3 regions of the Affinirhizobium helianthi genome follow, and region 1 is predicted to be linked to each of the others. Evidence: predicted binding sites of a transcription regulator. Region 1 holds the regulator's gene; each other region holds the start of a gene.
What was found. The regulator LexA, encoded in region 1, represses DNA repair genes until DNA is damaged. The targets are predictions, from matches to a motif close to TGTTCNNNNTGTGTTCNG.
Positions count from the first base shown of each region.

Region 2: a site for LexA is predicted at 5,412-5,429, ahead of recA (recombinase RecA). Genes of this name have one in related genera too.
Region 3: a site for LexA is predicted at 8,836-8,853, ahead of uvrA (excinuclease ABC subunit UvrA). Genes of this name have one in related genera too.

Region 1 is NZ_JBHUEQ010000003.1:526,339-537,137, reverse strand. It holds gene lpxD (UDP-3-O-(3-hydroxymyristoyl)glucosamine N-acyltransferase) at 1-238, shown strand, start outside; gene fabZ (3-hydroxyacyl-ACP dehydratase FabZ) at 231-701, shown strand; gene lpxA (acyl-ACP--UDP-N-acetylglucosamine O-acyltransferase) at 698-1,513, shown strand; gene ACFSE1_RS03120 (LpxI family protein) at 1,515-2,390, shown strand; gene lpxB (lipid-A-disaccharide synthase) at 2,387-3,559, shown strand; gene gltA (citrate synthase) at 3,960-5,249, opposite strand; gene ACFSE1_RS03105 (ComEC/Rec2 family competence protein) at 5,552-8,065, shown strand; gene lexA (transcriptional repressor LexA) at 8,046-8,771, opposite strand; gene ACFSE1_RS03095 (VOC family protein) at 8,909-9,772, shown strand; gene ACFSE1_RS03090 (hypothetical protein) at 10,060-10,431, shown strand; gene kdsA (3-deoxy-8-phosphooctulonate synthase) at 10,505-10,799, shown strand, end outside.
Region 2 is NZ_JBHUEQ010000003.1:147,135-157,933, reverse strand. It holds gene ACFSE1_RS01335 (inositol monophosphatase family protein) at 1-359, opposite strand, end outside; gene ttcA (tRNA 2-thiocytidine(32) synthetase TtcA) at 369-1,235, opposite strand; gene alaS (alanine--tRNA ligase) at 1,305-3,965, opposite strand; gene recA (recombinase RecA) at 4,264-5,352, opposite strand; gene ACFSE1_RS01315 (glycosyltransferase) at 5,580-6,845, opposite strand; gene cckA (cell cycle histidine kinase CckA) at 7,042-9,660, opposite strand; gene ACFSE1_RS01305 (flagellar biosynthetic protein FliO) at 9,998-10,799, shown strand, end outside.
Region 3 is NZ_JBHUEQ010000003.1:370,052-380,850, forward strand. It holds gene ACFSE1_RS02310 (invasion associated locus B family protein) at 132-764, shown strand; gene hspQ (heat shock protein HspQ) at 832-1,161, opposite strand; gene glnA (type I glutamate--ammonia ligase) at 1,322-2,731, opposite strand; gene ACFSE1_RS02325 (P-II family nitrogen regulator) at 2,791-3,129, opposite strand; gene ACFSE1_RS02330 (NAD(P)H-hydrate dehydratase) at 3,442-4,947, shown strand; gene ACFSE1_RS02335 (DUF72 domain-containing protein) at 4,928-5,743, opposite strand; gene uvrA (excinuclease ABC subunit UvrA) at 5,771-8,701, opposite strand; gene ACFSE1_RS02345 (single-stranded DNA-binding protein) at 8,972-9,514, shown strand; gene ACFSE1_RS02350 (MarC family protein) at 9,590-10,219, opposite strand; gene gyrA (DNA gyrase subunit A) at 10,491-10,799, shown strand, end outside.

The sequences.
Region 1 (10,799 bases):
TTCGACGCGTGTTGGCAGCGGCGTCCAGATCGGCGGGGCTGCAGGTATAAACGGTCATATCACGATTGGTGATGGTGCGCAGATCGCTGGTATGAGTGGGGTGGTGACGTCAGTTCCCGCCGGTGCACGTTATGGCGGCTTTCCGGCGAGACCGCTTCAGGATTTCTTGCGCGAGAGCGCTGATATTATGAACCGCGCCCAAGCGCGGCGTAAGAAGAAGGATGCTCATAATGGTTGATGATACGCCGACGGTGCTCGAATCCGCCGACATCATGGAAATCATGGAGTTATTGCCGCATCGGTATCCATTCCTGTTGGTGGACAAAATCATCAACATCAAAGGTGATGATAGTGCGGTTGGCATCAAGAATGTTACGGCCAACGAGCCTCAGTTCATGGGGCATTTTCCCGCGCGGCCTATTATGCCTGGTGTGCTTATTGTGGAAGCAATGGCGCAGACGGCAGGTGCTATTTGTGCACGCAAGCAGGGATCTGCCGGAAACCTCGTTTATTTCATGACGATCGATAATGCGCGATTCAGAAAGCCGGTTGTGCCAGGCGACCGCGTGGAAATCCATGTTGTAAAGCAGAAGCAGCGTGGAAACATTTGGAAGTTTCACTGCGATGCGCTTGTGGATGGGGCGCTGGTCGCGGAAGCAGATATTGGCGCAATGATGATGCGCCCTAAGGAAGATGAATGAGTACTGTTGCATCGAGCGCCATCATCCATCCATTGTCGGTGATTGAAGAAGGCGCCGTGATTGGTGAAGACGTCAAGATCGGCCCATTTTGCCGCATAGGTGGGCGCGTCACTCTGCATGAAGGCGTGCAAGTAATTTCGAATGCCGTAGTGGATGGTTTCACGGAAGTCGGCCGCGATTGCCATATCTATCCTATGGCTGTCATCGGTGGCGTTTCGCAAAGCCTTCACGAGGCTGGCGAGGACTCAAAGCTGGTCATCGGCGAGCGCTGCACCATGCGGGAAGGCGTCACCATGAACACCGGCACTGTGGGTGGCGGTGGAATCACCAGCATCGGCAATGACTGCCTCTTTCTGGCAAATTCGCATGTCGCTCATGATTGCCGCTTGGGTAACAATATTATCCTGTCGAATAATGTGATGCTTGCGGGTCATGTGATTGTCGGCGACAGGGCTATCTTGAGCGGCGGCTGTGCGGTGCATCAGTTTGCGCGCATAGGCAGGCAGGCCTTCGTCGGTGGTCTTTCCGCGGTGAATTACGATGTGATTCCCTATGGCATGCTGAACGGTAATCCAGGCATTCTGGGCGGGCTTAATGTGATCGGAATGAGCCGTGCCGGAATTGAACGCGCGGTTATCCATCAGGTAAGGCGGGCCTTTAAACAGATCTTCGATGCGGAGGGTTCTGTCCGCGCAAATGCGGCAGCAATCCGGGACGAATATCTGGATTGCCCTGAGGCGCTGGAAGTGATCGACTTCATTTGCGCCGAAAGTGATCGGGCGATTTCATCGCCGTATCGGGGAAAAGCCTGACGTGGAAAGCTCGGATACCTCCGGGCGCCTGGCCATTATCGCCGGCCATGGCTTCCTGCCGCTATATGTGGCAGAGGCCGCGCGTGAACGAGGAGAAAATCCCTACATCATCGTTCTCAAGAACGAAGGAAACCGGGATTTCTCCCAGTTCGACCATTCTTTCGTCGGTGTCGGCGATGCATTGCTAATCCAATCCATCATCAAAAAACACGGAATTGCACGGGTCGTTCTGTCGGGCGGTGTCCATCACCGGCCGGAGGTGTCGGAAATCCGGCCAACCTTTGGTGCCCTCCTGCGGCTTCCAGGCATCCTTCGTACGTTAATCAGCGGGGGTGATGACGCGGTTTTGCGGATGGTGATCAGCCTCTTTGAAAGCATGGGCTGCAAGGTCTATGGTGTTCACCAGATCGCTCCCAATCTCTTGGCGGAAGTCGGCGCGATCAACGGCAGCCCGCTTACGGAGTACGATCGGCGGGACATCCGGGTCGCTGCACATGCCGCAAAAATTCTCGGCGAGCTCGATGTGGGGCAGGGTGCTATCTGCGTTGGCGGCCGCGTAGTTGCGCTTGAAGGGGTCGAGGGGACAGATGCCATGCTGATGCGCGTGGCCGAGTTAAGGGCTGCTGGACGGATCTCGCAACGCAAGAAGGGGGTTCTCGTCAAGCTGTGCAAACCCCAGCAGGATCTGCGTGCCGATCTTCCTACCATTGGTCCGGCAACCATGCGGGGCGCGGCGGCAGCTGGCCTTGCTGGTATAGCAGTGGAGGCTGGACGTGCATTGGTGGTGGAGCGAGAAGAGTGTATAGCCATCACCCAACAGGAGGGGCTATTTCTGTATGGCCTCGATCTCGCCGCGAAAAATATGGGGCTTGAATGAACACACGTCCTCTGAGGCTCGCTATTGTAGCTGGTGAAGTGTCTGGCGACCTTTTAGCTGCGGATCTCGTGGACTATCTTCAGCGCATCCACCAAGGGCCTGTCGAGTTAATCGGGGTCGGGGGCGACGCGCTTGAAGAGCGCGGTTTGAAGTCTTTTTTTGATTTCTCTGAACTTTCCATCATGGGAATCACGCAGGTTCTGAAGCGTTTGCCACAGCTGTGGCGTCGCATTCGCCAGACGGTCGATCAGATTGTTGCCGCCCGACCTGATGCGCTTATTATCGTCGACAGTCCTGACTTTACCCACCGCGTCGCGAAGGCCGTACGTGAAAAGCTGCCCACACTTCCAGTGATTGATTATGTCTGCCCCAGCGTCTGGGCCTGGAAGGAGTACCGGGCAAAGAAAATGCTTGGCTATGTCGATCTGGTGCTGGCTCTGTTGCCATTCGAACCGCGTGTCATGGCAAAACTCGGTGGGCCAGAAACGCGGTTTGTCGGGCACCGCCTGACGGTAGAGCCGAATGTGCTACAAGTTCGCAGCGCCCGCAGAAACGGCGACAAGACGCGTGTTGGTGGGCCACGGGTATTGTTGCTTCCCGGCTCCCGTTCCACCGAAATCAATGCGCTCATGCCTGTCTTGCAGGAGAGTGCTGAGCTTATTCTTTCGCGCCAGCCGCGCGCGACTTTCCTGCTTCCGACGGTGCCAAGGCAGGTTGGCCGGGTAACAGAGCTTCTTAAAACCTGGCCTGTTCAACCTCAACTTACCTGTAACCATGAAGAGAAATGGGAGGCATTCGCCCAGGCTGATGTCGCTTTGGCCGCCTCAGGCACCGTGACGCTGGAGCTGGCGCTGTGCGGCGTGCCGACAGTTTCAATTTACAAAACAGATTGGCTGATGACGCTGTTGACCAAGCGGATCAAGGTGTGGTCGGCAGCCCTGCCAAACATCATTGCCGATTACCCGGTGATTCCGGAGCAAATAAACGTCCTGCTTCGACCTGGCTATCTCGCGCGCTGGGTGGATGTGCTCTCGGCTGATACGCCGCATAGACGCGCCATGCTGTCGGGCTTTGATTCTCTATGGGACGCTCTTTCTACCGATGGAGCGCCAGGTGAAGTCGGTGCTCGTCACGTCCTGTCTCTCTTGAAAAACAGAGGAATCATCTAGCTACGTCTCCGGGCGCAAGGCGCTAGAGCATTTCCGGTGAAAACGGGGTCACCTGGAATCCTCTATATCTTTGTTTTTACGCAGTCCGGACGCAAAACCGCTAACGCACTTTTGCTGGACGCGCTCTAGATGCAGTATTTCAGGCGCGTCCGACCGTCTGGTTTCATGAGCAGAACAAGTTTGGCGCGTGGCCCGATACGCCCATTCCCGTCAAAAATTCTGTTGTTCAGTTTTTGGCCGTTGTCCACATGGTATGGTTTTACCGCGATCAGCGGACTTCGGATCAAGCGTTGGAGAATCAACACCGTCTGACGCAGTGCAAGCATCCCAGGGGCGCGACCTGATTGATCGTGCAAAAGCAGAAGGCCCGGTTTGAACCGGGCCTATGTGTCTTTACCTGTTAGCGCTTGGAGAGCGGTACGTAGTCCCGCTTCGGAGCGCCTGTGTACAGCTGGCGGGGGCGGCCGATACGCTGCTGCGGATCTTCGATCATTTCAGCCCACTGCGCGATCCAGCCAACGGTACGCGCCAGTGCGAAGAGCACGGTGAACATCGTTGTCGGGAAGCCCATCGCCTTCAACGTGATGCCGGAATAGAAGTCGATGTTCGGGTAAAGCTTCTTCTCGATGAAGTACGGGTCCGTCAGTGCAATCTTTTCCAGCTCCATGGCGACCTGTAGCAGCGGGTCATCCGTGTGGCCCAGTTCGGCAAGCACCTCATGCGTAGTTTTCTGCATGATCTTCGCGCGCGGATCGTAGTTCTTGTACACGCGATGACCGAAGCCCATCAGGCGGAACGGGTCGTTCTTGTCCTTCGCGCGCGCAATGAATTCCGGAATACGGTCCGGCGTGCCGATTTCCATCAGCATGTTCAGCGCAGCTTCGTTTGCACCGCCATGCGCCGGGCCCCAGAGGCAGGCAATGCCAGCAGCAATGCAAGCGAATGGATTTGCGCCGGAGGATCCAGCAAGACGCACGGTAGACGTCGAGGCATTCTGCTCATGATCGGCGTGCAGGATGAAGATGCGATCCATCGCACGAGCGAGAACGGGGTTCACCTTGTACTCTTCACAGGGAACAGCAAAGCACATGCGCAGGAAGTTGGACGCGTAGTCCAGATCGTTCTGCGGGTAAACGAATGGCTGGCCGATGTGGTACTTATAGGCCATAGCGGCAATCGTCGGCATCTTCGCGATCATGCGAAGAGAAGCAACCATGCGCTGATGCGGATCGGTGATATCCGTTGAGTCGTGATAGAAGGCCGAAAGCGCGCCGACAGTGCCGACCATAACGGCCATGGGATGCGCATCGCGGCGGAAGCCGGTGAAGAAGCGGCTCATCTGCTCATGAACCATCGTATGGTGCGTCACGCGATAATCGAAATCCTTCTTCTGTGCGGCTGTCGGTAGCTCGCCGTAGAGAAGCAGGTAGCAGGTTTCAAGAAAATCGCCATGTTCCGCGAGCTGCTCGATCGGATAGCCACGGTGCAGCAGAACGCCTTCATCACCATCGATGAAGGTGATCTTGGATTCACAGGAGGCCGTAGAGGTGAAGCCCGGATCGTAGGTGAAGGCTCCGGTGTTCTTGTAGAGCGCGCCAATGTCGATGACATCCGGCCCGATAGTGCCCTTTCGCACCGGGAGGTCTACTTTCTTTTCTCCCAATCCAAGGTGTGCGTTCGTGTCCGTCATACTGATCCTCCGATAGGCGGAATGGCGCAGGACGCGCCAGAAAAAACAGAAGCGTTGGAATTAGCTATATGATCTAACGCGCCCTGCCAAGCGTTCCAGACCATGTTTTGTGCGCCGCGAAAGTGAGGTGTATCTGCTGGATGCAGATACAGTAAAGGCGGCCCACGCAGATTATGTTGGATTAAATCGATCCAATATACGAAAGGATAGGAACCAGCTTTGTCAATGCGTTGACCAATGCGCAAGGCGCGTGTCAGTGCTTGCCAGAACATGTGTGATCGGCGGGCGAGGGTGGGCACCGATTGACAGAATCGGCACATCAGGGTCGGGGCAATCGGGCTGGCGGCGGAACGGCAAAAGAGCTCGATTGGCTTCCGGCCGAGCGTGCCGACGCGACACCCCCCATGTTGCCACCACCGAAGCTGAATTTCGCTGCGGAGCCGGATCACCTATCAGAGCCTGCAGGGAAGGCGCGGCTGTCCGGCTGGATCGAGCAGGAGCTGGACCAAGGTGCAGGTTTTCTCTTGCTTCCCGTCGCCTTGGGGCTTGGTGCGATCCTTTGGTTTACGGCAGCCTCCCGGCCCAGTCTGTTCTTGGTGGCAACTGCACTGCCCCTGCTGCTCGCCAGCCTCATCTTGCGCTGGACGATGCGGCGCTGGTTGTCGGTAGCCGCGTTTTTGACAGGGAGCATCTTTCTGGGAATGGCAAGTGCCGCCTGGGAGGAGTGGCGTCTTTCGACAATCATTCTGGACAGTGCGGTGACCACAACGGTGGAAGGCGTTGTGGAAAGACGGGAGGCCACAGGGCAATCACGTTGGCGTTATGTCCTCGAAATTCGTGGGACAACCGACCCGGTGCTGACACGCCCGCCGACGCGGGCCACGCTGACGGTGAGGGGCAAGAGAGAGCCTTTCCACATGGGAGATGTTCTGCAGGGCAAGGCGCGCCTCTCACCGCCATCAGGACCACCATTGGCCGGGCTAGGTGATTTTGCTTTTGCCTCCTATTTCGATGGGATTGGCGCGACCGGCTTCTTCTTCGGCACGCCGCAGAAAATCGGTATCGCTGAGGAAGCGGGCCTTCAGTACGGTTGGCTCAACTCCCTTTATGACTTGCGAAGCTATGTCGGTGACCGCATCCGCACATTGGTGGAGGGGGACAAGGGCGCATTCGCGGCAGCCATCATCACCGATGAAAGAAGGGCAATCTCCGGCCCTGTTCTCGATGCCCTTCGAGAAGCAGGGCTCGCCCACATCGTGGCGATATCGGGATTGAACATGGCTCTTGCTGCCGGGATTTTCTTCGTCGGTGCCCGCGCGCTGCTGGTTTTGATTCCGGGGATTTCCCAGCGCATTTCCGTCAAGAAGGCGGCGGCCTTCGGTGCGCTTCTGATGGTGACAGCCTACTACCTGATTTCCGGTTTCGGGGTGTCTGCGGAACGCGCCTATATCATGATGGTGGTCATGCTGATGGCGGTTCTCGTCGACCGACCTTCGATCAGTCTCCACAACATCGCGCTCGCAGCCATCATTATTCTCGTGCTGCATCCTTCCAGCGTCATGGGCGCAAGTTTCCAGATGTCCTTTGGAGCGACTGCCGCCTTGGTGGCAGGCTACAATCTCTGGTCAAAACGCAAGCAGAATGAAGACGGTTTTCAGATTAAAGGCCCTCAGGCTGCAGTTGTTACATCGGTTGCAGGCTTTGTAGGCGGCACGGTCATGACTTCCTTGATCGGCGGCTTGTCCACGGCGATTTTTTCCATAGCGCACTTCAATCAGCTGAGCGCCTATGGCCTCGTTGCCAATCTGGCAGCCATGCCTTTCATCTCTGTGATTGTCATGCCAGCGGGTCTGCTGGGGATGCTGGCAATGCCATTCGGCCTCGACGCTCTTTTCTTTGCTATCATGGGGTGGGGTCTGGACGTCGTTATCAGTGTCGCAACAGTGGTTGCCTCCTGGGACGGAGGCACGAGCATTGGACGGGCGCCACCTTACTTCCTTGCCATCACGTCCTTCGGTCTGATTCTCTTCATTAGCCTGAGGTCTCCGCTGCGGTGGCTGGGCGCGGTTCTTCTCACTGCTGGATTGATCTTGCTATTTTCTGGTGCGGGAAGAGCCCGCCCGGAGATGGTGGTAGCAGAAGACGGGGAAGCCATCCTCCTACGGCGCGGATCTGTAGCGTCGACCAATCAGGCGCGGTCGTCGGGCTTTCTTTTCGAACGATGGCGCAACGCCTTGCAGATAACCGATACGATACTGCCCGTAAGACGCAGCATTGATCTTGCGGGTGATGACGAGCCGTCCATCAACGCGCTCGCTGATGGTGACGAGGAAACGCCAGTGCTCTCAAACATCCGGAGTGACCGGAAGCGCTTGACGACGGCGCAGATCAAGTCCGTCGAAGCGGCCATGGCAACGGGGCTCAGTGAGATCAAACCAGATCAGTTTTTTTGCCTCACGCGTTTGATCTGCATGACAATAACGGCCGAAGGATCAAGAATCGCTGCAGTGAGCGATAACCGCTTGCTGAGCTTTGCCTGCGACCATGCGGATTTCGTTGTATCGAGCCGGACACGGTTCTCCAGTTGCCGATCAGGCGCGCGGCTGCTGACAGGCACAACACTTCGAACAACCGGCACAATGGAAATTGTGTTTGGTGGCCACTTTGAGCCCGGCAACTGGGCCTATCTACCATCGCTCAATTCAAGTGCCCGAGCATGGGAAATACACCGCACCTATGACTGGCGAGCCCGAAGCTTCGCGATAGACGCGCATGATGACCCCATCCAGCGATGGCTCAATGGTAACGGCGAATAAGACCGACCAGGCGGCCTTGAACCTTCACGCGTTCCGGCGGAAAAATCCGCGTTTCGTAAGCCGGATTGGCGGCCTCGAGAGCGATGGATGCTCCCTTGCGGCGAAAACGCTTGAGCGTTGCCTCTTCATCATCGACAAGAGCGACAACGATATCGCCCGGATTGGCTGTGCTGCCATTGCGGATGATCACCGTATCGCCGTCGAGAATTCCAGCTTCGATCATGGAATCGCCCTTCACCTCAAGCGCATAGTGCTCGCCCGGACCCAGCATTTCGAGAGGTACGCTAATGGCATGGGTGTTGTTCTGAATCGCTGAAATCGGCACACCTGCCGCGATGCGACCCATGACGGGGACGGAGACTGAAGTGCTTTCCTCAGCCGCTACCTTCACCGGCTGTGGTGCAGGGACAGGTTGCGGATTGGGCTTGCCCAACGAACCCTCGATAACGCTTGGCGAGAAGCCGCGCTTGGGTGCCGTACTGGTTCCAAAAGGTTCCGGAAGCTTGATGACTTCGAGTGCACGAGCACGATTTGGAAGGCGTCGGATAAAGCCACGTTCTTCCAGCGCCGTAATGAGGCGATGGATGCCTGATTTCGACGCAAGATCCAGAGCATCCTTCATCTCGTCGAAAGAAGGGGGAACCCCCGATTCCTTCATGCGCGCATGAATGAAGAGAAGTAGTTCCTGCTGTTTGCGTGTTAGCATAATCGGCACCCCGTCCGGAAACAAATCCAGAACGGACACTATATGTTCCAGTTGTGTTCCGCAAGGGGCTCGAAGCGCACTTGTACAAAACGAATAATCGGTTCTAAACCATTTTAACGCAGCGGATGGAGATCGTCGTGTCCAGCAGTCTAGATCATCTCGTTCTGCCAGTTGAAAGCCTTGGTAGATCGAGGGGCATGTTTAGCCGGCTTGGTTTTACGGTTGCGCCTGATGGGCACCACCCTTTCGGAACGTCGAACGCTTGCGTTTTCTTCTGCGACCAGACCTATCTGGAACCACTGGCGATTCGAGACATGGAACGCGCTGGTGAGGCAGCCGGGGCCGGGAATGTCTTTGCAAAGCGGCATTTGGAGGTGGCCATGGACGAGCGATGGCACGCGCCGTCTGCCTTCGTTCTCGCTTCATCCAATGCCGATGCAGATCATGCTCGGTTTGAGAGCCGTGGAATTTCGGCGGGACCAGTTCTGAATTTTTCGCGAGAGGCGCAAGGCGCCGATGGCAGCAAGAGAACCGCGAGCTTCCGGCTGGCCTTTGCGGATCTTGGCTCGAAGGAATTGCTCGGCTTCACGTGTCAGCGAATCAACGCGGCTCTGCCCGGCGGATCGCTCCTGAATCACGAAAACACGGCGCAGGGTATCGCTGAAGTCCTGTTAATTGCCTCTGATTTTGCCAAGGATGCTGACAGGCTGGCATTGGTCCTTGGAGATAAAGGCTGCCAGGGTGAGGCTGAATGGACGTTTCAGTTGCAAAACGGTGCTCTGCGTCTTTTGGCCTTCAGTCATGCCCTGACTGCTTTCGGCGCCTCCTCATCGCGCAGCCAGATGGTCGGGCTGGGCGTGACGATTGCCGTGAAGAGTTTGGCTGCGGCAGAAGCCTGCCTTATTGGCAACGAGATCCCTCATACAAAACTTGGCCGCATGCTTGTGGTTAGTGCGCAGCCAGGAGTTCATCCGATGCTAGCCTTTGTTGAGATTCCGTGACGGTCGAAAACTGCTCGCGCAACGGGAGGTCGGCGCCAGAATGGGTGTGTGGTGAAATCAGAGAGCAGGGACATTCATTGCACATGCAAGAGAGGCAATCCTTGTTTCTCGCTGAACGCCATAGACGGCTCTTGCGGCTTAACGATCTGCTTTTGCGCAGCGACAGCGCAACGCGCACGCTGAGTGCATGGTGCTCCGCTGAGCATACGTGCGAGGGTGAGCTGTCCTCTATTCGTATGGGCGATGATTGTATCTCCGCTGGGCCGGAGGTCAGGCATGCTCTTTGCATGGCGCAGGAAGGCGAGATTGTGCATCGCCGGGTGCTGCTGGTTTGGGGGCAAACACCTATAGCGGAGGCGGATAACTGGTATCTGCCTCATCTGCTCACCGCAGATATGAACACTTCGCTTCAAACCACAACAGTGCCGTTTGGACGGGTGGTGCAGTCGCTAGCGTTTCGCCGGCAGAGCTTATCCTGCGAAGTGCTGTGGCTATCGCCCCAGCAGTTTCTTCCGCAGCAGGTTCTGCGCCATACTGCGCTTCTGAGAAACAGAGAAGGTGCCGCCTTCAGCTTTGTAACGGAAACCTATTTGCCCGGCGTTCTCGAATTTTCCTCAGACCCGGACGGGCTTCACGAAACAGGTTGCGGTTCGACGTGACAGATGGCGAACCGGCTGTTATGGACGTGCGAGTTTTCGGCAGTGCGCTGCCCGGTGAGAGACGGAGGTTCCCATGACTGTTCGCGCCAATGCCATTGTTTCGGTGGGCGAAGGGGCCTCACAGGTTAACTTCGGCAACGACAAGCGGCTTTCCCTCATCTGTGGACCGTGCCAGATGGAGAGCCGCGAGCACGCCTTCATGATGGCAGGTGCTATCAAGGAGATCTGTGACAAGCTGGACATCGGTTTGGTCTACAAATCGTCATTCGATAAGGCCAACCGCACTTCTCTCTCCGGCAAGCGCGGCATCGGGCTGGAAAAGGCGCTCGAAGTCTTCGCCGACCTGAAGAAGGAGTTCGGCTTTCCCG
Region 2 (10,799 bases), 380 kb from region 1:
ATCGCCTCGCCCTTGTAGACGACGGAAGCCATGACGCCGAAGGCTGGCACGCCAGCCGCAAAATTGAAGGTTCCATCCACCGGATCGACGATCACCGCGAGTTCCGCATCTGCAAGCCTGTTCAATAAACTCGCATCAGCGGCAACACTCTCCTCGCCAATGAACAAAGCATCCGGAGCAAACTTCGCAACTTCCGCTTTGATGTAGCGTTCAGCCTGCTCGTCAGCCTCAGTTACCAGATCCGTGGCTTCGGATTTCGCACGCACCTCATGCGCGCCGAGGCGGCGAAAGCGCGGCAGAATTTCCTGCTTCGCGGCCTGCCTCAATACATCCGCAAGCGCCATGATATCAACGGGCATGAGTGAACCTCAATCTCTGGGAGACGGTGCAAGAGCCGCAAAATCGAACAATTGCGGATCGAGCAGATGGGAAGGATTGACGTGCGAAAGAGCACGCAGCATCCGGTCTTTCCGGCCAGGCATTTGCGTTTCCATATTGGTCAGCATCTGCTTCATTGCGTTGCGCTGCAAACCGTCCTGCGATCCACAGAGATCACAGGGAATGATCGGGAACTGCATGGCAGCAGCAAATTTTGCCAGATCCTCTTCCGCGCAGTAAGCCAGCGGGCGAAGAACGAAAAGATCGCTCTCGTCGTTGAGCAATTTCGCGGGCATCGCCGCCAGTCGCCCGCCATGAAAGAGGTTCATGAAAAATGTTTCGAGAATGTCATCGCGATGATGCCCCAGAACAAGGGCATCACAGCCTTCTTCGCGAGCAACGCGATAAAGATTACCGCGTCTCAACCTCGAACAGAGCGAACAGTAGGTGGCGCCCTCAGGCACCTTCTCCTTCACGACTGAATAGGTGTCGCGATATTCTATCCGATGGCGCACACCCAGATTTTCCAAATACCCCGGAAGGATATGCTTTGGAAAATTCGGCTGGCCTTGATCCAGATTGCAGGCCACAAGCTCGACCGGCAACAGGCCGCGCCACTGCAGGTCCATTAGCAGCGCCAGCAGCGAATAGGAGTCCTTGCCGCCTGAAAGGCCAACCAGCCAGCGCTTCTGCCCCTTCAGCATATCGAAATCATCAAGCGCCTGCCTAACCTGCCGCAGCAGGCGCTTACGAAGCTTGTTGAACGCTGTTGTTTGCGGCGCCTTCTCGAACAAGCCGTTCGGAAACTCGTTGGGACCGTCTTCCGCAAGATCGATCGGCTCGTTTGCCGCTGCCAGCGTCACATCATTCTCCGAAACTTGTTGCGGGCTGCAGTACTGCTTCCAACTGCAGCCCTATTCAGGCCTTCAGCCAGCCAACGCAGCAGCCACAGCTTCAATAGCCTCAGCGGCCTTCGCGCCATCAGGGCCACCGGCCTGGGCCATGTCCGGCCGGCCACCACCACCCTTGCCGCCAAGAGCAGCCGCTGCAATCCGCACAAGGTCCACAGCACTGAACTTATCTGTCAGATCGGCCGTCACGCCTGTCACCGCGCTCGCCTTGCCATCCTCACTGACAGCAATCAACAGCACAATGCCAGACTCGAGCGATGCCTTGGCTTCATCCACAAGACCCTTGAGATCCTTGGCTTCAACACCGGACACAGCCTTGCCGAGATACTTGATACCGGCAACCTCACGCACTTCGGAGGCAGAACCGGACTGTGCACCACCCATTGCGAGCTTGCGGCGTGCTTCCGCCAATTCCTTTTCCAGCTTGCGCCGCTCTTCGACGAGCGCCTCAACGCGCGGCAGAACATCTGCCGGCTGCACCTTGAGCATACTGGCCAGCGACTTCACACGCTCATCCTGCTCCGCCAGATAGGCGCGAGCACCCTCGCCCGTCACAGCTTCAACGCGGCGAACGCCTGAACCGACAGCACTCTCGCCAATGATGCGGACGAGACCGATATCACCTGTTGCACCGACATGGGTGCCGCCGCAGAGCTCGACAGAGTAAGGCTTACCCGCCTTGCTTCCTTCCAGGCCTGTGCCCATAGAAACAACGCGGACTTCCTCACCATATTTTTCGCCAAACAGCGCCATAGCGCCTTCAGCGATTGCATCGTCAACGCTCATCAGACGGGTCGTAACCGGGGCGTTCTGGAGAATGATCGCATTGGCCATTTCCTCGACCTTCTGCAACTCCTCAACGCTCATCGGCTTGGGATGCGAAACGTCGAAGCGCAGGCGTTCAGGCGCTACCAGCGAACCCTTCTGTGCGACGTGCGTTCCAAGAACTTCCCGCAGCGCCTCATGAAGAAGATGGGTCGCGGAGTGGTTGGCGCGAAGTTTCGACCGGCGAGCATGATCAACTGTCAGAACAACAGCCTCGTCAGTTTTCAGAACACCTTCGAGCACAGTCGCGGCGTGGACAAAAAGCCCCTCGCCCTTCTTTGTCGTATCGGTGACCTGCAACTTGGCATTATCCGAGGAGATAATACCCGTGTCGCCCATCTGTCCGCCGGATTCGCCGTAGAACGGTGTCTGGCTGACAACGACAAGGACCGTATCTCCGGCCTTGGCATCGCCAACAACACCGCCATCACGAAGAATGGCCTGGACGACCCCTTCGGCTGACTCGGTGTCGTAACCAAGGAATTCGGTCGCACCGAACTTCTCCTTAAGCTCGAACCAGACGCTTTCCGTCGCCTTCTCGCCGGAGCCCGCCCAGTTGGCGCGCGCTTCTGCCTTCTGCCGCTGCATGGCATCATTGAAACCAGTCAGGTCAACGCCAATGCCGCGCGCGCGCAAGGCATCCTGCGTCAGATCGAGAGGGAAGCCATAGGTATCGTAAAGCTTGAAGGCCGTTTCACCATCCAGCGAATCGCCCTTGTCGAGCGTTTCAGTTGCCTCGGACAAAAGCGAAAGCCCCCGCGCAAGCGTGGCGCGGAATTTGGTCTCTTCCAGCTTCAAGGTTTCCGAAACAAGCGCCTCGGCGCGGGTCAACTCCGGATAGGCGCGCCCCATCTCACCGACGAGAGCGGGAAGCAACTTATACATCAAAGGCTCACGCGCGCCGAGCAACTGCATGTGGCGCATGGCGCGGCGCATGATGCGGCGAAGAACATAGCCACGCCCTTCATTTGAAGGCAGCACGCCATCGGCAATCAGGAAGGCCGATGAACGAAGATGGTCGGCGATGACGCGGAAGCTTGCAGCCTGCTCGCCTTCCGCCTTGGCACCCACAACATCTTCCGTTGCGGCAATCAATGCCTTGAACAGATCCGTTTCGAAAACACTGGACACGCCCTGCAAAATGCAAGCCATGCGTTCCAGGCCCATGCCTGTATCGATAGAGGGACGCGGCAGCGGCGTGCGCTCACCGGGTGCCGTCTGCTCGAATTGCATGAAAACGAGGTTCCAGAATTCGAGAAAACGATCACCGTCCTCCTCCGGCGAACCGGGGGGACCACCCCATACATGCTCGCCCTGATCGATGAATATTTCCGAACAGGGGCCGCAGGGACCGGTATCACCCATCTGCCAGAAGTTATCGGAGGTTGGAATGCGGATGATCTTGTTGTCAGAAAATCCGGCAATCTTCTTCCACAGGGTCGCAGCTTCCTCGTCATCGGCATAGACGGTAACAAGAAGGCGATCCTTCGGCAGGTCGAAGCCCTTGGTCACAAGGTTCCAGGCCAGTTCGATCGCACGTTCCTTGAAGTAATCTCCAAAGGAGAAGTTGCCCAGCATTTCGAAGAAGGTCAGGTGGCGCGCGGTGTAACCGACATTATCGAGGTCATTGTGCTTGCCGCCAGCGCGCACAACCTTCTGCGACGTGGATGCCGTCGAGTAGGGGCGCGTCTCAAGGCCTGTAAAAACGTTCTTGAACTGGACCATGCCCGCATTGGTGAACATCAAGGTCGGGTCGTTGCGCGGAACGAGCGGACTCGACGAGACAATCTCGTGACCGTTCTTTCGAAAATAGTCGAGGAAAGTCGACCGGATTTCATTCACGCCACTCATGCAAAACCCTTCTTCACCGCCCGAGCGGTCATCATCGTTCAAAAGCCCTTGGCTTTTATCTTTCTCCCCGACACCTGTCCAGCATCAAGCATCACAAGCAAACGGCCACACAAGTTGCCTTGCGTAGCCGCCACGTCATTATAAAATGCACGCACTGAAATTAAGAGGCCTCATTCAGCGTCGAAACCTCACTCGCCATTTTCAGGACGCCGCATCACCTGGTTCCTCGCATCATTCACCCTGAATCACGCGAAGAGAAGGCACAAGCTGTGTCAAGTGCCGCCTGGAGGCATTTGATTCAGGCGTCCGAATCGCCTGCATCGTCGCCGCTATCCGGTCCACCATTCTGGAGGAAGCGATCTGCAATCAAACCGGCGTTCTGGCGGAGCGCCATTTCGATTTCACGCGCCAGTTCCGGATTGTCCCTCAGATAGGTCTTGGCGTTTTCACGTCCCTGGCCCAGACGTTGACTATTATAGGAGAACCAGGCGCCGGATTTCTCGACAATCCCGGCCTTGACGCCCAGATCGATCAACTCGCCGGTTTTCGAGACGCCTTCACCATACATGATGTCGAACTCGACCTGCTTGAAGGGAGGCGCCATCTTGTTCTTGACGACTTTGACACGGGTCTGGTTACCCACCACTTCCTCGCGCTCCTTCACAGAGCCAATGCGGCGGATATCAAGACGCACCGATGCATAAAACTTAAGCGCATTGCCACCGGTCGTGGTTTCCGGTGAACCAAACATAACGCCAATCTTCATGCGGATCTGGTTGATGAAGATCACCATGCAGTTCGAGCGGGAAATCGATCCGGTCAGCTTACGCAACGCCTGGCTCATAAGGCGGGCCTGCAGGCCGGGCAGATTATCACCCATTTCGCCTTCGATTTCAGCACGCGGCGTCAGCGCCGCCACGGAGTCCACAACCAGAACATCGACAGCGCCAGAACGCACCAGCGTATCGGTAATTTCCAGGGCTTGTTCGCCCGTATCGGGCTGAGAGATCAGCAGATTCTGAAGATCAACGCCGAGCTTGCGCGCATAAACCGGATCGAGCGCATGTTCAGCATCCACAAAGGCGCACACGCCACCCTTCTTCTGCGCTTCAGCGATTGTCTGAAGTGCCAGCGTCGTCTTACCGGAACTTTCCGGACCATAGATTTCGACAATACGTCCTTTGGGCAGGCCGCCAATACCAAGCGCAATGTCCAGGCTGAGCGATCCGGTCGAAACCGTCTCGATCTCCACCACGCTTTCGTTGGCACCGAGCTTCATGATCGAGCCCTTGCCGAAGTTTCGTTCGATTTGCGAAAGCGCCGCTTCCAGAGCCTTGCTTTTATCCACTGATTTTTCCTCTACGAGCCGCAATGAGTTCTGAGCCATTTGAAACACCTTTAGGTTATTGCAGCCCCGCTCGCAACGAAGCAGCTGTTGATGACCAATGTACTCATTTTGTTCTAATTTTCAAGAGCAACTAAAATATTGATCCAAAAAGCATTTAGGGATTTTGTTCACTTAATGTTTTCAACGCCTTGCAAGCACCATGAACTGCATACAGCCAGCGTCTCAGATGATTGTGGCGCGAAAAATCGATTCGCGCCTCGCCCTGTTCAACGCACAACGCCGTGGCGCTCCATCAGGTCTATAGCCGTTCCCACACCATCCTCGGAGCGGATTACACGACCAAGATGACGCGCACTTGCCTGCATCTTTGAACCAGCTGCGGCGGAAAAAGCTTTCAGCAATCGCTCGAAACTGGCCTTCTTCCTGGGGAGCGCGGGCGGCGCAGCGCCGAGTCGGTTCAATCTCGACGCCCAGAAGGGCTGATCGCCAAAGACGGGCATCACAACGGAAGGTATTCCGGCGCGGGCAGCAGCATGCGTGGTCCCCGCCCCACCATGATGAACGGCCATTCCCACATGCTGGAAGAGCCAGTCATGGGGCGCGCGGTCAATAACCGCTAGCTGTGATGTTGTTGTGCCAACGACACCATCCAAACCGCCCCAGCCGGTCACGATTACAGCGCGCATTCCAGTATGCTCAAGGACTTTCTTAAACAGATCGGTCAGCTCCGCCGCGCCGGCGTGATACATGCTGCCAAAGCCGATATAGACAGGCTTTTCCCCATTCTGAAGGAATTCATCGAGATGGGCCGGTGGCTGCCAATTCTCGCTCTCTGTTAGGCCCCACTGACCGACAACCTGTATGGTGTCAGGCCAGCCAGGATACCTTGGGACAAGTGTGGGGCTGACCCCGACCAGCCGAAGATGTGAGGCATTAAGCGTTTTGTAGGGGCTTCTGCGACCAAAAGGAGCAAGACCGAGCTGCGGGCGGATGTGCTCATCATAGGCGGGCTGAATGACATAAGCCATGCTGCGTCGCACGAGCCAGCCAAGGCCGTAGTTCAGGCTGGGAGGCAGCCCATACATGGAAGGCGGCAGCGGAACCGGCGGTGGATTGCTTGAAGGGAAGCTCGGCACCAGTTGGGTTTCGATACAGGCAATTCCCAGCCGCTCGCCTAAGGCACAGCCAAGTTGACTGACCATTCCGTTGCCGATGATGAGGTCAGCGCCCCTGGCGGCAACCATTCCCTGCTCAGGCCAGTTTTTCGAAATTTCCTTGAGCTTCTGCCGGAAGGCGGTCAGCATCTCCCCAATCCTGAGGGCACGTCCCATGATCTTCTTGTCCGTGCTCATCCAGTCGCGGAAATCTCCATCCAGTTCCGCAAATTCCAGGCCATGGCGTTCGATGAGGTTTCGAAACATGGGATGCGTCGCGAGACGCACCTTGTGACCCCTCTGCTTTAAGCCCGCCCCCAGCGCAACGAGGGGGCGCACGTCGCCTTCCGTGCCAATCGTAAAAATGACAATTTGCATTGATCGCTCATTGAAAAACAAAAATCGAAGTTTTGAAAAAAAATTAAGCTGCTCAAGCTTTCACACCAGGTGAAGCACGGCAAAAAGGGACGCGCTCCCACAGATGAGGGGCAGCTTCTTGTCAGCTGGTCGTATAACCGACCAGCCTGCTGAAACAGTATGAGAAGCTACAAGCCTGAGGATAGCGCCTTGGGTGTCAGGCGTCCAGCATTTCGCGAACAGCGACGGCCAACTGCTTCAACGAGAACGGCTTGGGCAGGAAGCCGAACTTGGCATCAGCCGGAAGATTGCGAGCAAAGGCATCTTCCGCATAGCCGGAGACGAAAATGAACTTGAGGTCTGGATAGGATTTGCGCAACTCTCGCAGCAGGGTCGGCCCATCCATCTCAGGCATGACAACGTCCGAAACCACGATATCTACCTTGCCATCAAGCTCTTCCATGATTTCGAGAGCTTCGGTGCCAGAACCCGCTTCGTGAACGGTATAGCCTCTGGTTTCCAGCATTCGCTTGCCGCCACGCCGCACCGCTTCTTCATCCTCGACCAAGAGAACGACTGCTGAATTTCCGGTCAGGTCCAGGCTCTCCGATGCAGGCGCTGGCTGGGCTGCGGCCGCCGTTGTCTTTGCATCGGAGGCAGTCGAACTCTGCCCGTCTGCTGACGCGGGCGCCGCAGCGGGCTGCACTTCCTGTATGTGCCGAGGCAGGAAAACGCGGAAGGTCGTACCCTTGCCAACCTCGGACTCCGGATAGATGTAACCGCCTGACTGCTTGACGATGCCATAAACCATGGAAAGGCCGAGTCCGGTTCCCTTGCCCACTTCCTTCGTGGTGAAGAACGGCTCGAAGATCTTGTCCATAATTTCAGGTGAAATGCCGGTTCCGCTATCGGCAACCTCGACCAGTACAAAATCATCGGCAGGCAAACGTGCATTGGCAAAAGATGCCACTTCGTCTGCCGTCACATTGCGGGTGCGGATCTTGATCGAGCCGCCATTTGGCATGGCGTCACGGGCATTGACGCAAAGATTGATCAGAACCTGCTCGAATTGTGAAAGATCGGTACGCACCGGCCAAAGATCGCGCCCATATTCCACTTCCAGCTTTACATTGGTGCCAGAGATCAGACGATCCACCAGCATGCGCAGATCGCCCACCACGTCGGTGAGGTTCAGGACGGCAGGCCGCATGGTCTGCTTGCGCGAGAAGGCAAGCAACTGACGCACCAGAACTGCGGCGCGGTTGGCGTTGCGCTTGATTTCCATCAGGTCCGCAAAGCTCGCATCCGATGGGCGCGCCTGCAGCAGAAGGTGATCGGAGGAGAGAAGGATAGCGGTGAGCACATTGTTGAAGTCATGCGCGATACCGCCCGCCAGTGTGCCGACGGCATTCATCTTCTGCGTCTGCGCCATCTGGGTTTCGAGAGCTTTCTGCTCTGTCGTCTCCACCGCATAGACGATTGCTACTTCCTCTGGCGCCTCATCGCTCTCATCGATCACCGCGTTGACGTAAAAGCGCACATGGCGCCCCTCATCGCCCGGATGGCGGCAATCAATCGGAGCGATATCGCCCTGGCGGTCCTTGGCGGCAGCCAGTGCGCGCTCAAGATCCTGACGTGCAGTCTCGTGAACGATGACGTCCAAATTCACGCCGGTCTCGACATCGTCACGGGAAACCACACCCGCGAAGAGGCGAAGGAAGGGTGCGTTTATGCGAAGGATTTTCCCATCGCCTCCGATGGAGGCAATCGCCATCGGGGTATTGTTGAAGAATCGCGTGAAGCGCAGGGCAGAGGCAGACTGATCGGCCCCCTCGCCCACCGGACGGTCGAGAACAATGGTCCTGCTTTCGCCCGGCGCCCCGTCGCGCATGGACGACACGCTATGGACGATCCGAACGGGCAGGCTCTGCCCGTTGGAACGACGCAAATCGAGATCGAGCGTTTCCGTCCGCGTAAGCCCAGCACTGGGTTGAACGGACTGGATAAGCGCCATGCCCTCGCCGGCGACAATATCGGAAATGCTCATGGAGCCCGGCACGAACTTCGTCAGATCCAGGCCCAGCCATTCGGCCAAGGTGGCGTTCAGATAGAAGATCTCACCCTTGCGGCCCGCGGAGAAAAAGCCTGCCGGAGCATGATCCAGGTAGTCGATCGCATTCTGCAGCTCGCGGAAGAAGCGCTCCTGGTCCTCCCGCTCGGAGGTAATATCGGCGATCTGCCAGACATCGAGCGGCGCCTTCTGCGTTTGCGGCTGCAGAATCCGGGCCTTGAGGCGATACCAATGGGCACCTGAACCGTTGCCGGAATGACGCCCCAAGGGCTTCATCAGGCGAAATTCCTCATGCGCCTCACGGCCTTCGCGAAGAGCGGCGGTAAGGCGGTAAAGTGCCTCGGTGGCCTCCCGGTTCTTGGAGAGCAGTGCCTCAAGCGATTGCGCATTGCTGGCCTTGGTCGCGCCCGTCAGTCGACCATAGGAGGCATTTGCGTAAAGAATGCGGCCACGATCATCCGTGATGAGAATACCGTCCGGATGGCTGCCCAGATAGTTCGAGGCAAACTCGTCAGACCGCGATTGCGGCATGACCTCGACGAGGCCGATGATGGAAGAAACAATGAAAAAGATGCCGACCATGGCCAGAATGCCCAGGACGCCGAGCACCATTTCATTGTCCATAGCCTGCTTGAAGACGACGAAGGCGATGGAGACGCCGATCAGAACGAGTGCGAGCACCAGCAACCGCAAAACGGTGCCGCTCCGCTGGCCTCGGTCCACCAAGGGCGCATCATAGCTGCCAGACGGCTGCGGTTTCGTCATCACACCTCACAGATTCGGCCATACACCAAGCGAAAGCCATGGAATCGGTTCACATATCCTCCATAGCAAGTTGCACGTCCCCCAAAAAGCTTTGCGCCTAAAGAAACCCGTTGAGAACAGCGTCAAGACCATTGTCTCTGCACAGTTTCCGGCCATATCTCGCGTCAGGGTGACGCTTGTATGGCGCGTCTGGCCGTGTGATCTTCTCTGCCGCCATCCGTTGGCAGATAAAGTGCGCGGCCGCCTTGGCGAGCTTTCGCCCAAGAAAAGACGCATGACGATGTTGGTACGGCCTTGAATAGGTCATTGGGAGCTGAGCAAGATGGTCGAAGACTTCATGACTACCTATGGAAGCCGCCTCATCATCGCCGTTATCGGCGTTGGTATCGGCCTTTTGCTTCTGGTGGTGGCCCTGTATCTCATCCGTCGCCGTAATGGTCCCTCTCCCTTCCTCAAGGGTGGGAGAAACAGACAACCGCGACTTCAGGTTCTGGATGCCGCGGCCGTCGACGCGCGCAGGCGCATTGTTCTCATCCGGCGCGACAATGTCGAGCATCTGGTGATGATTGGCGGTCCAACGGATGTGGTCATCGAGAGCGGAATAGGCGCGCCGCGTGACGGAATAACCATGCCGCTCGATGAGCAGCAGCCGGAGCGACTTCCCATTCCCCCGGCAGAACCCCGGCTGTTGAGTCCGGAAAAACAGGCGCAACTGGCAGCGCCTTCTGTTGCTGCGGAGCCGGTTCTCAAGACAGCGCCTCGCCCGGTGGAACAGGTTTCCCCACGCGAACCCGCCGTGAACCAGAGCCTGCACCCCGCTTCGCAAAGCAAGCCCGCTCAGGCATTCGAGCATCTGCGCCCCGCGAAACCGGAACCTGCCGCAGCGGATCTTCCGCCTGTGAAGCCCACTCCAGAACCGGAAATAAGCCGCGCCGCGCCCATTCTGTCTCCAGCCACAGCCGCCCCACTTACGGCCTCCGCCGCGCCGGATATCGGCTCTGCATCCGATGCCCTCGACGCAGCACGCCGACGGGTTTTCCAACCGGCTCAGGATAGAAGTCCCCTTTCCCCGGCAGTTGCGGCTCAGGCACAGGCGCGCCGCGAACCCCCAGCCCCCGCTGCCACGGCTTCGGATCAGC
Region 3 (10,799 bases), 160 kb from region 1:
TAACAGGAGTCCCCAAGCCGGTGGGGGTCATTCAATTGCCTCATTTAAACGACAGTGGAGCGACACGACACCCGGCACGAGAAGCGGCGCTGCTGCTTCCAGAACACCGCTTTCAGGAGACGGATCTCGGTATGATGCTTAAGGCAAACAAGGTTCTGCGGACGGCCATGTCCGCCCTCGCACTTTCTTTTGGCGTGGCCCCTGTGGCGGCGCTTGCACAAGATGCCGCTCCGGCTGGCGCCCCTCCGCTTGGCTGGTTCAAGACCTGTGACAAGCAGGACGATAGCGATGTTTGCGCTGTTCAGAATGTGCTTCTGTCGCAGAATGGCCAGTTGATAACGGCTGTTGGCCTCATCACTGTTGAAGGCAAGGTCAACCGCAAGATCCTGCAGGTTTCCGTGCCATCCGCTCGTCTCATCCAGCCGGGTGTGATGATGCAGATCGACGGCGGCAAGGGGCAGAAGCTGGATTACGTTCTCTGCATTCCGGACCGTTGCACGGCTGAAACCGTTCTGACGGATGCGATGATCGCCAGCCTGAAGAAGGGCACCGAGGTCGTATTCACCTCCATCAACTTCCGTCGCGCGCCGAACCCGATCAAGGTTTCGCTTAGCGGCTTTACCGGTGCCTTCGACGGCGCGCCGATCTCGCAGTCTCAGCTTGCCGAAAGCCAGCGCAGCCTGCAGGAAAGCATGCAGAAGAAGGCTGAGGAAGCCCGCAAGAAGCTGGAAGATGCGCAGAACGCTGCGAAGACCGGCCAGTAATTTACAATGCTTGAACAGGAAAGGGCGCCCAAGTGGCGCCCTTTTTTGATTCTGGTTGTTGTGGTGATCAGTGCGCCAGTATGGCCTTCGGTTTGAACTCTCCCGAAGGTGCCCGGTCAAATATCTGCGATACTTGCGGATTCTTCAGCGGCTCGTCGCTGTCGTCATGGACGAGATTCTGTTCTGACACATAGGCGATATATGCAGTCTCACCGTTTTCTGCGAGGAGATGATAGAAGGGCTGATCCTTATGGGGCCGGATTTCAGCCGGTATTGCATTCCACCATTCTTCCGTGTTGGAAAACTCAGGGTCCACGTCGAACACAATTCCCCGGAACGGAAAGACCTTGTGGCGCACGATTTCCCCGATCGTAAATTTTGCGTTGCGTTGTTTCATGGCTCAGATTTCCTTTCCTCACCTATGTGGGAATTCATGAAACTGACATCAAGATCATAAGCATGAAACGCGCCGCACACGCTTTTGTGCCGCCCAAGAGCGATCACAAAAAAAAGGGCCAGCACAAGCCAGCCCTTTTCCTGAGATTTCGCGCGTATAATCAGACGGAATAGTACATGTCGAATTCGACAGGATGCGGGGTCATTTCGAAGCGCATGACTTCCTGCATCTTGAGTTCAATGTAGGCATCAATCTGATCGTCATCGAATACGCCGCCGGCCGTGAGGAACTTGCGATCCTTGTCGAGGCTTTCGAGGGCTTCACGCAACGAGCCGCAGACCGTCGGGATCTTCTTCAGTTCCTTTGGCGGCAGATCGTAGAGATCCTTGTCCATGGCCTTGCCCGGATGGATCTTGTTCTTGATTCCATCGAGACCGGCCATCAGCATGGCGGCAAAACCGAGATAGGGGTTCTGTGCCGGATCAGGGAAGCGAACTTCAACGCGCTTCGACTTCGGGCCCGTGCCAAACGGAATGCGGCAGGAAGCGGAACGGTTGCGAGCGGAATAGGCCAGCAGAACCGGCGCTTCATAACCGGGCACGAGACGCTTGTAGGAGTTCGTCGTGGGGTTGGTGAAGGCGTTGATGGCCTTGGCGTGCTTGATGATGCCGCCGATGTAGTAGAGGCAGCTCTCGGAAAGGCCGGCATATTCATCGCCTGCAAAGGTCGGCTTGCCGTCTTTCCAGATAGACTGGTGTACGTGCATGCCGGAGCCGTTATCGCCATAGACCGGCTTCGGCATGAAGGTTGCCGTCTTGCCATAGGCATTCGCGACCTGATGCACGACATACTTGTAGATCTGCATCTTGTCGGCGTTGCGAACCAGCGTGTCGAATTTCACGCCCAGTTCGTGTTGGGCGGATGCCACTTCGTGATGATGCTTTTCAACGACTACGCCCATTTCCGTCAGGACGGTGAGCATTTCGGAGCGCATGTCCTGAAGGCTATCGACCGGGGGAACCGGGAAATAGCCGCCCTTGATGCGCGGACGGTGACCGAGGTTGCCGGTCTCATAATCCGTATCGTCGTTTGTGGGAAGCTCGGAAGAGTCGAGCTTGAAGCCGGTGTTGAACGGATCGGCCTTGTATTTCACGTCGTCAAAGACGAAGAATTCCGGTTCAGGGCCAACGAAGACGGTGTCGCCAATGCCGGATGCCTTGAGGTAGGCTTCAGCCTTCTTGGCCGTGCCGCGCGGGTCGCGGTTATAGGCTTCGCCCGAAACCGGGTCCAGGATGTCGCAGATGATGACCATCGTCGACTGGGCAAAGAAGGGGTCCATGTGCACGGTTGCCGGGTCGGGCATCAGCACCATGTCGGATTCATTGATGGCCTTCCAGCCGCCAATTGAGGAGCCGTCGAACATGACGCCGTCCGCGAACATGTCTTCGTCCACAGCGCTGACGTCCATCGTTACGTGCTGCAGCTTGCCCTTCGGGTCGGTGAAGCGCAGGTCCACGAACTTGACGTCGTTCTCCTTGATCTGCTTCATGATGTCGCTTGCGGTCGTCATGGAATCTCCCATTGCAATAATATGTTAAGCCTGTGTCCGGTTCTGCGCGGTCAGGTGTGTCAGATGGCGTCTACGCCGGTTTCGCCCGTACGGATACGAACGACTTCCTCTACGTTAGAAACAAATATCTTTCCGTCGCCAATGCGTCCAGTCTGGGCGGCGTTGCGGATAGCATCAATCACGGCATCCACGTTTTCATCCGCAAGAACGACTTCCACCTTCACCTTTGGCAGGAAGTCCACCACATATTCGGCGCCGCGGTAAAGCTCGGTGTGGCCTTTCTGGCGACCGAAACCCTTGGCTTCCGTGACTGTGATACCCTGTAACCCGACCTCTTGAAGCGCTTCCTTGACTTCGTCCAGTTTGAAAGGCTTGATGATCGCTTCAATCTTCTTCATGAGAAAACTACTCTCCGCTTCTCCCTTGAAGACGGGTTGTGCCCGTCTGCCCAGCTAGATGCACGTAGTGTGCCAAATTCGTCCGGGTCTTCTTCGAAATGCCAATTCCTGCTGCGGATGCCTCCCCGTGCCGGATTGCAGGCTATGGTCTTGCGAGGCACAATGCAAGAGCATGCTCAGGGTGAAGCGATTGCAGGATGGTGACCAAAGATTCGGCAATGGCCTTGCTCTATTTTATAGGCAAATGAACTCATTTTAGGCAGATGTGTCGCAGCTCTCCGCGGTCATCCCCCTGGTTTGAGAGAAAGATGCATAAAGATGTCGCTTACTGATCCATTCCTACTCACTCCTGCAGAGGCGGCAGCCGCTGACAGGGAGACGGATGCAAGCGGCATACCCATCTTTCATCTGATGCAGCAGGCGGGTTTTGCTGTGGCGGCGGAAGCCCTGCGGCATTTTGCGCAGGCTGAACGCTTTGTTGTTCTTTGCGGGCCCGGCAATAATGGCGGTGATGGTTTTGTCGCGGCCAGCGCCTTGAGGCGGGCTGGCGCCAACGTTTCCATCCACCTTGCCGGGCGTCCCGAAGAGCTGACGGGCGCTGCGCGCCTTGCCTGGCTGGAAGCGCAGACGCCAGCCCAATCTTTTTCAAGTTACCAGCCCCATCCCGGAGACGTGATAATCGACGCAATCTTCGGGGCAGGGTTATCGCGTGATGTGCCACCTGAGGTGACTGATCTCATCACGCGCGTGAGAGAGGTCGGGTGCCCTGTGCTCGCGGTCGATCTTCCTTCCGGGATCGATGGTCTCACTGGACAAGTGCGAGGGGCGGCGTTCCAGGCTCAGCGAACCGTTACTTTCGTGGCGCGAAAGCCGGGTCATGTCTTGATGCCCGGCCGGATCTATTGTGGAGAGATCTCTCTCGCACCCATTGGCATGCCAACCCGTATCGCCAGACGCCACGCCCGGACCGTTTCCGTGAATGACCCACGTGCCTGGAAGGCTGCGATAAACGTTCAGCAAGGCGATACGCACAAATATAAGCGTGGACATCTTGCTGTTTTCAGCGGCGGCCCTAGCCACACCGGAGCAGCGCGCATGACCGCTTCCGCCGGGCTTTGTGCGGGTGCCGGTCTTGTGACGTTGGCCTCGCCGCCAGACGCAACGCTTGTCAATGCATGCGCCATGACGGCGGTGATGGTGCGGGAAATCGCCGATCTCCAGGACCTCAAAATGTGGTGGGCGAGCGGCAAAATCAGTGCCGCTGTGATCGGCCCAGGATTTGGGGTCGGAGAAGGTCTGCGAAGCTATGTGCATGCAAGCGCTGCAAGGCCGATGGTTCTTGATGCAGACGCGATCACAGCCTTTGCTGAAAGACCGGATGAATTGTTTGCTCTGGCCGCAGGCTCAGAGCCGCGTCAGATATTGACCCCGCATGAGGGCGAGTTTGCTCGCCTGTTTCCTGACCTTGCGGCTGACAAGACCATTGGTAAGCTTGAGCGTGCGAAACGTGCTGCCGAACGCGCACATGCGGTCATCGTTTACAAGGGGGCGGATACAGTCATTGCCGCACCGGATGGACGCCTGCTGATCAACGAAAACGCTCCGGCATGGTTGGCAACGGCGGGCTCCGGCGATGTGCTGGCAGGTATTGCCGGTGCAAATCTTGCGCAGGGCATCCCGGCTTTTGAGGCTGCAGCAGCTGCCGTGTGGTTGCATGGGGAGGCAGGGAACAAGGCAGGCGTCGGGATGACGGCGGAAGATCTTATCCGCCATATTCCGGCAGCACTTGAGGATTTGCTTAGTTGGTGCAGGCTTTGAAAAGTTCACGCGCACCATTGGGTGCATTCACTTTTCCGCCCGTGATGAAGTAGGCAAAAACATCTCGGGGCTTCTTTTCAACGCGCCTGTCTGGCGCATGAAGGGAAAGGTCATCGGGCACGCCGCCTTCCGCATAGAGTTTGAAGCGCTCTGCCCATTCGTCGATTTTCGGCTTCGGATAGCAGGTCGCAACATCGTCTGAGCCTCTTTGCAGGCGGGCATAGACGAAATCCGCCGTCACATCTGCGAACATCGGATAGTCGGCATGATCCGCACAGACAGCAGCAACGCCGTGTCGTGCGATCATGTCCACGAAGTCCGGCGTGCAGAAGCTCTCATGCCTCGGCTCCACGACGTGGCGCAGAGGTAATCCGTCGAGCGTTTGTGGGAGCAAAGAGAGGAATGCCTCGAAATCATCCGGCTCGAATTTCTTTGTTCCCATGAACTGCCAGAGGATCGGGCCGAGATGCGGTCCCAGTTCCGCAATTCCCTGATTCAGGAACTTCTCGATAGACGGACCGGCTTCCGCCAGAACTTTCCGGTTTGTGCAATAGCGGCTCGCCTTCAGCGAGAAGATGAAGTTCTCAGGCACTTCCGACGCCCACTTTGCAAAGGTTGCAGGCTTCTGGCTGGAATAATAGGTTCCGTTCACCTCGATGGCGGTAAGTTCGCGGCTGGCAAATTCCAGCTGCCGTTTCTTCGGCAGCTTGGGCGGATAGAAACTCTCGTCCCATGGATCGAAGGTCCAGCCACCGATACCTGTCCTGATCGCACCGCTTGCACCTGCGCTCGCCATACCTTTTCCTCCGGTCAGCATCGACGGCTATTCAGCCGCCTCGGCCTTCATCTTCTTTGTGTGTGGCCTGCGCTCCAGAAGTTCTTTCAGGAACTGCCCGGTGTAGCTGCGCTTTTCCTGAACAACATCTTCCGGCGTTCCGCATGCGACGATCTCACCGCCGCCGGTCCCGCCTTCCGGCCCGATGTCGATGATCCAGTCGGCTGTTTTGATCACCTCGAGATTATGCTCGATGACGACAACAGAATTGCCCTGATTGACCAGCTCGTGAAGCATCTCCAGCAGTTTCGCCACATCGTGGAAGTGCAGGCCAGTGGTCGGTTCATCCAGAATGTACAGCGTTCGCCCGGTGGAGCGTTTCGACAACTCCTTGGCCAGTTTGACGCGCTGCGCTTCACCGCCCGAAAGCGTATTTGCCTGCTGCCCGACCTTGATATAGCCGAGGCCGACATCAAACAGAGCCTGCAGCTTGTCACGAACGGCAGGTACGGCAGAGAAGAACTCAACGCCCTCCTCAACCGTCATGTCCAACACGTCAGCAATGGATTTGCCCTTGAACATGACGTCGAGCGTTTCGCGATTATACCGCTTTCCGTGGCAGACATCGCAAGTGACGTAGACATCTGGCAGGAAGTGCATCTCGATCTTGATGACGCCGTCACCCTGGCATGCTTCGCAGCGGCCGCCTTTGACATTGAAGGAGAAGCGACCCGGCTGGTAGCCACGCGCCTTTGCTTCCGGCAGACCTGCAAACCAGTCGCGAATGGGGGTGAATGCCCCGGTATAGGTTGCGGGGTTGGATCTGGGGGTGCGCCCGATTGGCGACTGGTCGATGTCGATCACCTTGTCGATGAACTCGAAACCGTCGATCCGGTCATGCTCGGCCGGGATTTCCCGTGCACCCATGACGCGCCGCGCGGCAGCCTTGTACAATGTTTCAATCAGGAAGGTCGATTTGCCACCGCCCGACACCCCGGTCACGGCCGTAAAGAGACCAAGCGGAACAGAGGCCGTCACATTCTTGAGGTTATTTCCTCGAGCGCCGACAACCTTGATTTCCTTGCCCTTCTTCGGCTTGCGACGCTCAGCGGGAACGGCAACACCAAGCTCGCCGGACAGATATTTCCCGGTTAGCGAATCGGGATTGTCCATCACCTCCTGCGGTGTTCCTTCCGCAACCACCTGGCCGCCGTGAATACCGGCAGCAGGACCAATGTCGACCACATAATCGGCGGTGAGGATCGCATCTTCGTCGTGCTCGACAACCAGCACCGTGTTTCCAATGTCGCGAAGGTGTTTCAGGGTATCGAGCAGCCGCGCATTGTCTCTTTGATGCAGGCCGATTGACGGTTCGTCCAGAACATAGAGAACGCCTGTCAGGCCGGAACCGATCTGCGATGCCAGACGAATACGCTGGCTTTCGCCACCGGAGAGAGTGCCTGAATTGCGCGAGAGGCTGAGATAGTCGAGGCCCACATCGTTGAGGAACCGCAACCGTTCGCGGATTTCCTTGAGGATCCGCACCGCGATCTCGTTTTGCTTGGTATTGAGTTTCGATGGCAGCACGTCGAACCAGTCACGCGCCTTCTTGATCGACATATCTGTGACCTGGCCGATATGCATATGGTCGATCTTCACCGCCAATGCTTCCGGCTTCAGGCGGAAGCCTTGGCAGGCGGGGCAGGGCGCCGCCGACATGTAGCGCTCGATTTCCTCGCGGGCCCAGGCGCTGTCGGTTTCCTTCCAGCGACGTTCCAGATTGGGGACGATGCCTTCGAAAGTTTTGCTTGTCTTGTAGGACCGCGCGCCATCTGCGTAGTTGAACTCGATCTTCTCGTCCGTACCCTGCAGAATGGCCCGTTGTGCCGCTGCCGAGAGCTTCGACCAGCGATCCGTCAGCTTGAACCCGAAGACTTTGCCCAAGCCCTCCAGGGTCTGGTTGTAATAGGGCGAGGTGGATTTGGCCCAGGGCGCGATTGCGCCGTCCTTCAAGGTGCGCTCCGGCTCCGGCACGATGAGATTTTCGTCGACCTTCTGTTGCGCTCCCAGACCGTCACAGGTGGGGCAGGCGCCGAAGGGATTGTTGAAGGAGAATAGGCGGGGTTCGATCTCGGGGATCGTGAAGCCGGAGACGGGGCAGGCGAATTTTTCGGAAAACAGAACCCGCTCATGCGTTTCGTTGAGCGATTTGTTCGCAGAACCGCCAGCCGCAGTTTCTTCCGGCGGCAGCGGCTTGTCCGCGAATTCTGCAACAGCCAGCCCATCGGCGAGCTTCAGACAGGTCTCAAGACTGTCAGCCAGTCGTGCGCCGATATCGCCACGCACGACGACGCGATCAACAACCACATCGATGTCGTGCTTGTATTTCTTGTCGAGCGGGGGCGCGTCGGCGATCTCGTAGAACTGTCCGTCCACCTTGACGCGCTGGAAGCCCTTTTTCATCAGGTCTGCCAGTTCCTTTTTGTATTCGCCTTTGCGGCCGCGCACGAGTGGCGCAAGAATATAAAGGCGTGTTCCTTCTTCCAGCGCCAGAACCCGATCAACCATCTGGCTCACCGTCTGGCTTTCGATCGGCAGTCCGGTGGCTGGCGAATAGGGAACGCCCACACGCGCGAAAAGAAGGCGCATGTAATCGTAGATTTCGGTAACGGTTCCGACCGTCGACCGCGGATTTTTCGAGGTCGTCTTCTGTTCGATGGATATGGCCGGGGACAGTCCGTCGATCTGGTCCACGTCCGGCTTCTGCATCATTTCAAGAAACTGGCGCGCATAGGCGGAAAGACTTTCCACATAGCGACGCTGGCCTTCGGCGTAGATCGTATCGAAGGCGAGCGACGACTTGCCCGAGCCTGACAGACCGGTCATCACGATCAGGCTGTTGCGGGGCAGGTCGAGGTCAATACCCTTGAGGTTATGTTCGCGCGCGCCGCGAATGGAAATCGTCTTGAGTTCGCTCATCGTGATTAGGCTCTGTGGGGGATCAGATCCCCAATTTAGTGATCGAATGGCGGCTGTCGAGGTTGCGGTGGCGTTGTTTGCACCCCAGATTCACCTCTACGTGCGCCCGAGTTGACAGGATCATAGAGAATTATTAGAACAAATAAAGAACAATTTTCGCGCTCATTTACTGTGGATTAAGGTCTTATCCTGACCGCGCCACGTCGGCGATGGGGTAGAGTGCGCAAAACTCAATTTGACTATGCCGCTGGCGGCAGACAGGGTGATGAAATGGCAGGTAGCGTTAACAAGGTAATCTTGATCGGGAATGTGGGCGCAGATCCCGAAATCCGCCGCACCCAGGATGGCCGCCCGATCGCCAACCTGCGTATCGCAACATCCGAAAGCTGGCGTGACCGCAATAGCGGCGAGCGCCGGGAAAAGACCGAATGGCATTCGGTTGTCGTCTTCAACGAGGGCCTGTGCAAGGTCGTCGAACAATATGTAAAGAAGGGCGCGAAGCTCTATATCGAAGGTCAGCTGCAGACGCGCAAATGGCAGGACCAGAACGGTAACGACCGTTACTCCACAGAGGTTGTTCTGCAAGGCTTCAACTCCACCCTGACCATGCTGGATGGGCGCGGTGAAGGCGGCGGAGCGGGTGCCGGTGGCGGCTACGGCGGTGGTCGTGGCAGTTCGTCCGGTGGTGATTTCGGTGGCGGCTACGGCGATGATTACGACCGTGGCTCATCCGGGTCCAGCCGGGGCGGTTCCGCTGGCGGCGGCGCTAGCGGTGGTTTTGCCCGGGATCTCGATGACGACATCCCGTTCTGATTGGAGCCTGTTCTGATTGAAGTTTGAAGCGGTCGAGGATCACTCGGCCGCTTTTGCTTTTGGCATCTGGGCCGGTCAGGTATTGAAGGCCGATTTGATCCCGTCGACCACGAATTGTACCGAAAGCGCAGCCAGAAGAACGCCGAGCAGGCGGGTGAGCAGTGCTCGCCCGGTCATGCCGAGGAAACGGTCGAGTTTCTCGGCCACGATAAGGGCGGCCAACACGATTGCCATGCAAATAGCCAGCATTGCGATCAGCAATGTTCGATCAAGTGGCGCTGAAAATGAGCCAGCCAGAAGCACGGTGGCAGATATCGCGCCCGGCCCGGCAATCAGCGGCAAGGCAAGCGGAAACACCGCGATATGCTGAATATGGTCGATCGTGATTGCAACTTTCGAGGTTTCCTCTTTTCTCTCCTGTCGCTTTTGAAAGATCATTTCGAATGCGATCCAGAACAGAAGAAGTCCACCCGCAATGCGGAACGCGCCCATGGAGATGCCGAGGATAGCAAGGATGCCGGCACCGAAGAGCGCGAAGGTCGCCAGAATCATGAAGGCGATCAAGGTGCCGCGAACGGCGACCTGCCTGCGGTGAATTCTGTCCATTCCCGCGGTCAGCCCGAGGAAGATCGGAGCAAGCCCCGGTGGGTCCAGTGTCACCAGCAAGGTGGTGAATGCGCTCATAATGCTGTCGGTGCTGGCCATTTTCCCCACTCTTTCGTTCGGTTATGACGACTCGGCGTGAAGCTTTAAGGTAAAAGGGGGCCGCTGAGAAGCAAAGGTGGTCAATGTCTCTCGTAGCTGATAGAGCCTTTGACTGTGCTGGCTGGCACTTGTTTTATCCGCTGGTATAGCACTATGTTTCCGGCCATATCGCAGCCGCAAAGAACTGTTCAAAACCTGCCTCGAAATTGGCGTTTGGATGGTGCATCGGCTATAAACATCAGACTGATTCCGAACAGAGATCGTATCCGATTTGACTGAACAGAGCACTCCTGGCGGCGGAAAGCTGCCACCTGGCATCGAACCCATTTCCATCATGGAAGAGATGCAGCGTTCCTACCTCGATTACGCAATGAGCGTTATCGTGAGCCGAGCGCTGCCTGATGTTCGTGACGGCCTGAAGCCGGTTCACCGCCGTATTCTCTATGGCATGTCCGAACTGGGCATCGACTGGAACAAGAAATACGTCAAATGCGCCCGTGTGACCGGGGACGTGATGGGTAAATACCACCCTCACGGCAATGCGGCGATTTATGATGCCTTGGCCCGAATGGCGCAGGAT